Regions from separate parts of the Paenibacillus shenyangensis genome, predicted to be linked through region 1. Evidence: riboswitches for the same ligand, from Rfam matches in the RefSeq annotation. Region 1 holds a riboswitch; the other holds the start of a gene.

What was found. A riboswitch is a leader RNA that binds a small molecule or an ion and turns the genes downstream of it on or off. The one in region 1 is predicted to bind thiamine pyrophosphate.
Region 2: it holds a riboswitch for thiamine pyrophosphate, as region 1 does, so the genes downstream of both, H065_RS26910 (thiamine phosphate synthase) here and tenA (thiaminase II) in region 1, are expected to answer to the same signal.

Annotation. Positions count from the first base shown of each region.
Region 1 covers NZ_AOIG01000014.1:84,510-87,724, reverse strand. The annotation lists gene H065_RS0112450 (ABC transporter ATP-binding protein) at 1-535, opposite strand, end outside; gene H065_RS0112445 (ECF transporter S component) at 513-1,109, opposite strand; gene tenA (thiaminase II) at 1,106-1,792, opposite strand; TPP riboswitch at 1,961-2,063, opposite strand; gene H065_RS0112435 (SDR family NAD(P)-dependent oxidoreductase) at 2,379-3,215, shown strand, end outside.
Region 2 covers NZ_AOIG01000008.1:208,597-211,811, reverse strand. The annotation lists gene H065_RS0107625 (serine/threonine protein kinase) at 1-530, shown strand, start outside; gene H065_RS0107620 (hypothetical protein) at 553-1,389, shown strand; TPP riboswitch at 1,445-1,551, shown strand; gene H065_RS26910 (thiamine phosphate synthase) at 1,936-2,703, shown strand; gene thiO (glycine oxidase ThiO) at 2,700-3,215, shown strand, end outside.

The DNA.
Region 1 (3,215 bases):
TATCCTGCAGCAGCCGAAATACATCCCTGCGGCTGACCGGGTCGAGCTGGGCAGTCGGTTCGTCGAAGAATAATACATCCGGCTCCAGCGCCAGTAGACAGGCGAGCGCAAGACGCTGCTTCATGCCGCCGGATAGCGTGTCGATTGGCGTATGCGGCGCGATATGCAGGCCGACCATACTCATCATCTGCTGAATGATACTGTCCATCTCTGCTCGTGGTACCTGCCGATTCTCCAGGCTAAACGCAATCTCTTCATCCACATGCAGCATACAGAACTGGGAATCCGGGTCTTGGAACATGACGCCGCAGGCTTCCTGACGGTCGATTTCTCCGGTCACTTCGGCTTCTACGTGATCCGGGATAATACCCGAGAGGACGGACAGCAGCGTGGATTTGCCACTGCCGCTTGGTCCGAGGATGAGTACCTTCTCCCCGCGCCGGATCGATACGGTGATCTGATCCAGTACTTGCACGGTCTCCTCCTGATGGTCGAAGCCTACCGACAGGTTCCTACACCCGAGATGCCATTGCATGCGATTTACCCTGTTTACGGCGTGATTTCATAATTTCATATGGATTCAGTACACCGGTACGGGCCAATGCTTCGACGATGACCTTGGCCAGCAATCCGCCCAGCACGATGCCGCTGATCACGTGAATACCCAGCGTCAGGAAGAACATCTGGGTTGTATAATAGCCGAGGCCATTCGCTACCAGATTGTAGGCAATACTGCCGACAGCTGCCAGTGCTCCGGATAGCATCAATGTGAACACGTTATATCGTTTGTAGCCAAAGATCGCAAAAGCAATCTCTGCTCCCAATCCCTGAAATACACCAACCAGCAGGGCAGACAGTCCAAAATGGCTGCCTGTCAGCATCTCGACCGCTGCGGCGGCGACTTCGGCGATCAGCGCTGCGCCAGGCTTGCGAATAATGTATGCAACGATGGGACTGGCAATAATCCAGATCCCAAACATAAATCCGGCGCCTACCGGCCCGACCAGTGCCGAGATCGGAATCCACAGCGTTGACCAGCCCAGATACAGGACGCCGCAGGCAACCGCGAGAATAACGGTCAGTACAACCTCTTTCATTTTCCAGTTCATACGGAGGTTACCTCCAGCTGTACCGGCCAATCTTCCAGCGTATAAGCCATATCCCAGAACATATATTCAAACTGGCAGCTGAGGATAAAATGCTGCTTCATCCGTTCCCGATGCGCCGGCGTCGATGCCGCAGCAATCTCATCCAGTCTTGTGCAGAACCGGCTCGTAATCGTATCGGTACGGTTGCCATAGAAATCGATCCAGTCATAGAACGGATGGGATACATCCGGTTTTACATCTTCCATCAGCCGCTTGCCAATTTCCCAGTACGTCCACGGACATGGCAGCAGTACGGCGAGAATATCGCCCAAATCACCTTCCTGCGCAGCGGTCAGCATATGGCGGATATAGTTGTGTGCAGATGGTGCTACCGGATAACCCTGCAGCTGCTCATATGGCACACCGGCGACATGACAGAAGTTATTATGCGGATGGACTTCGCTGTTCAGTACAAAGGAAATCTGCTGATTGAACATGTCCATATCCTCGCGGCTGCTGCATTTGGAGATCGCTGTTCCATAGATCCGCATAAAGGCATTCAGATATTCAAAATCCTGCTTTACATAATGAACCAGCTGTTCCGGTTTCAGATCTCCTCTGGCAATCCCCTGTACAAACGGATGGTTATAAATGGCCTCAAATACCGGATCGGCCGCCTGTCTAATCTCTGCTGAAAAACTCATACTATTATCTCTCCCTTGTCTGAAGTATTCGGAAAGAACCTCCCTGAGGAAAATGGATGCTCACAGGCTTCATATGTATCTCTGCCGCCGGATCACAGTCGCTGACGGCTGCATATCCACGCAAAAAAGCCGCTCCAAATGGAGCGGCAGAATAATGGCATAATTAGCCCTGCTCGGTCTCCACTTTCCTACGCTAGTACGAACTAGATCAGGTTCCAAGGGTCCGAGGCAATCTCGTCTCAGCCAGTAAATGGCTCCCCTAGTGGTCTTTCACAATATAAGCCTGCTGTCTCCCTATTCCTGCATAATATACCGGAACAGGGTGTGACAGAAGTCTGTTTGATTGCCTTTTACTCTACACAGCATCGATGCACCTGTCAAGGCTGCTCCTCTCCATAATAATTATCTTCTTCTCTACCAAAATGCACGGTACTCTCATTTCTGCCAGCTTGGCAGCTTGTCATAATTATCGAATGAATTGCTCAAATAACGAGTAAATGCCTGTACCAACGGGTATGTGTATTACATCGGAATAAGGAAATAAAAGGGAATTCACAGAGGTCAGATTTATTCTGGAGGGAACATCATGTCATCACATCTACCGCATGATCAGTTAAATGTTGTCATCACCGGAGCTTCCAGTGGTACCGGACGTGGACTTGCCGAGCGGCTTGCTGCCGAAGGTGCCAGCGTTGTTATTGCCGCCCGTCGTACCCATCTACTCAAGGAAATGGAGCGGCAGTATGCTCCCCAAATGATTGCTGTCACCGCCGATGTCAGCCGGGAAGAAGGTATTGCTGCCGTATTCGAGACAGCAATGTCCGAACTAGGCCGGATCGATGTATGGGTCAACAATGCCGGAGCTATTGCAATCGGTCCATTTACCGAATCACCATTAGATGCGCTAGCACAAATGACCCGGATCAATCTGCTTGGCAATATGTATGGCAGTCACTATGCGCTACGCCAGTTCAAGCAACAGGGATACGGGACGCTGATTAATGTATCTTCCTTTGCCAGCAAGGTTGCTTTTCCTTACCTGGCAGCTTACAGCGGCAGCAAATCTGCCGTCTCCGGTCTCAGCTATGCACTGAATCAGGAGATGAAGCTGGAAGGACGAAAGGATATTCATGTCTGCGCCATACATCCATGGGTAATGAATACGCCTTGGACCGATCATGCCGCCAATTACAGCGGTCACGAGATTGATATGAAGCCGCTGGATGATCCGGACGATATTATCGATGCCATGTACAGGCTGATCGACCACCCGCAAGAAAGTATTGAAGTCGGTTTCAAGGTACGAGGCACTGCCTTATCCAGCCACCTGCTGCCTCGGATGACTGAGAACATCAGCGGCCAATTCGTCCAGAATCTGATCTATGACGCGCCGCCGGCAGGGTTCACTTCAGGCAGCCTGTAT
Region 2 (3,215 bases), on a different contig from region 1:
AAATGAATGATCATCCCGGAGCGTTTGCCCGTATACAGCAGGTAGCCGTAAATGGCATGGCAGAGCAGCAGATGCTGCTGGAGGAACGGAAGTTTACGCTGGAAGGAGTAGATTACTGGCGTGAGTCTGCCAGAGCAGAAGTAGTCGGTCTACTGGGTGGAAGCTACAGGTTTATTATTCTCGATCTGGGACGTTATCAGCAGAATGCCAGACTGGAAGAATTTTTGCGTGCAGATATCCCTATTGTAGTTGGATCAGGCGCTGAATGGCGTTATCAGGATGTGCTGAAAATGGCTGCAGATTTGCATAGATATCCCCAGGACAAATGGCATTATTACCTGCCTCTGTCTCCAAGCGATGCAGTAGAGCGGTTGAAGCATGAGCTGCATACAGAACAGGTATACAGTATTCCCTGGCATCCAGATCCATTCGATAACCAGCCGGCAACAGCTGCTATATTAAAAAAACTATTTGGCGAAGAGCTGTCTTCATCGGTCAGGAAACGCAAATTATGGTTCAATCTTCGCTAACAAAAAGAAAAGGAGCAGAAAAATGACTACCGTAATGTTCTGGAGTCCGGATGGAGGACATGGTAGAACCGCCTTTCATGCAGCAGTTACAGCAATTACTGCTTCTGTGCAGTACCGCTTGAGATTGCTGCTTTGCCATAATCAATGTCGTCAGCACGGTATTGAAGCAGGTGTGCTAAGTACCGATATCCTTATGAATTATGCTCAAAAAAAGCCGGTTCCGGGAATAGATCGACTGCGTTATTTATACAAGTCAGGTATTCTAACCCGAAGCAATGTATCTGATTATATGATTCCACTGTTTCGAGATCGACTTGATCTACTGATAGGTACGGATAAGGAAGGGGATATTCAGCCAAATGACCCGTTCTGGAAATTCCTGTTTTGTACCGCGGGACGAGATTATGATCTGATTCTGATGGATGCAGGATCGGGAATAAAGCAAATGCCACTTCTCGCAGAAGCTGATCTGGTTGTTGTTGATCTGGGACAGGATATCATACATTTAAAAGCATTTTATGACGATTATGCTAATACCGAGGTAATGCGTTCCAAGTTATGGATTCCTGTGATCAGTGCATACCAACCGGAATCGTTACTTATCCATTCCAACATTATTCGCCAACTTGGAATCCAGCAAAACGTGTATCGATTGAATTACTACCAGGATTTTCAGGATGCATGGAATACACAAAAACTGATTTCTTTTCTGCGTCATCGCTTGATTCTGGATCTTAGCAATACCGATTCTGCAGAATTGTTGAGGCAGTCTTTTTTCCTCACAGCAGCCATTCTCGAACAGTTGGGTGGAGTTTCCGTCATTTCGGGATCAGTGGTTAAGTTTCCTGTTTCTACATAGGGTTTGCTTTATCAGAATAGTTTTGCTAAGATAAATATGCTTAAATTGAATAGCGACAATGCACTGGGGGAGCCTGTAATGGCTGAGATGGCAGAACTGATTGCCGAACCCTTTGTACCTGATCTGGATTATACCAGCGTAGGGAAGTGGTAGAAGAATAATTTTGGATAATATGGATATATCTATTTTATCTGGCATAGGCTGTATGAAGAAATAGTAGTACAGCAATCAGCATATATTTGTACATATAAGGGATCTATGTATTCCCTGTATATTGCTGGCTGGATGAGCAGCATCTCCTGAATTGTATAATCATGGAGTGCATATCGGGATATAATAAATACACCAGATTATACTTCGGCAAGCAGCGATATAAGATCGCTCTGTTATTGTTTATAACAACCACTTTCCTTCGGGATGGTGGTTTTTTTGCATTTATTTTGCATTATCCAGTATGTGCGTCCGGGCTTACATCGTGGAAAGGCCAACAGGGTGTCTGCTATTCAATGATACAGATAAAGAGTAAAGGTATGCGGGAGGTGCATAATGGAGCTGCATGTAGTGAGTACAGGTAATCAGACGGCGGAGAAAATACTTTCACTCAGTAGACAGATCTATACTCAGGTAACGGCAATTCATATCCGGGAAAAGCAGTGGTCTGATGATCAGGTGTACGAACTAGTGCAAGCCATGCGTAAGGAAGGAATACCTGCTGCTGCTATCCGACTGAATAGCAGAATCGAGCTTGCTGCAGAACTGCAGCTGGGTGGTGCTCATTTGCCTGAACACCAGAATCTTAGTCAATTCCGATCTCAGCCGGAAAAGCAGAATACAAAAACCGCATTAGGAAGCTATAAGATTGATATCGGTGCCGACAGGCAAAGCCCAAAATGTGCTGAAGTTGCCGAAGAACCGGACTTCGCAACAGATTATTGGCAAGGAAATTCTTTTCTGTTGGGTAGATCGGTACACAGTATCGCACAAGCGGTCCAGGCAGAACGGGAAGGAATGGATTATCTTTTTTATGGTCATATCTATGAGACAGCATCCAAACCCGGAGTTGCTGCCCGAGGGTTGGAGCAGCTGAAGCAAATATGTGCGGCCGTAGATATTCCTGTTATTGCGATTGGAGGAATACAACCTCATCATGCAGAGGAACTAATAAGTGCAGGCGCAGCTGGGATAGCTGTAATGTCCGGGATCTTCGCAGCAGAGCATCCGGCACAACAGGTGGCAGCCTACAAAGCGGCATTATCTGCTGCTGAATCTTCTCGTATCAGCAAGAACGGATCAGGGAGGCAGGAGATGTTATGAGAAGCAATGGTCATTACGATGCAATAGTAGTTGGAGCCGGTGTAATTGGGGCGTCTATTGCTTATGAATTATCAGTAAAAGGGATGAAGGTTGCTCTGGTTGAGAAAAATCAGCCAGCCTCTGGTTCTTCAGGAGCGGCAGGAGGTATGCTGGCAGCAGAGTCAGAGCATTTTGTACATGATGATCTGCGCAAATTGGCATTGTATAGCCGTTCACTTTATAACGAACTGACAGAGCAGCTGTATGAGCTGACTGGCATACACTGCGGATTGCGAAGTGAAGGTTTTCTGCTGCCCATGGATAAGAGGGATCTGAAGACAAATTACACGAATGGGTTACTGAGTGCTGCAGATAAGATCGATAAGGTGAATCATGACTATTCATCCGGTGTTTCACTGGAATGGTGGGATAAACAGCGGTTAGCCCTGGAAGAGCCACATATCCATGCAGAACAAGGTATGCTCTACAATCCGGCAGAGCAGCAGCTTATACCTTCCCTGCTGAATGAAGCA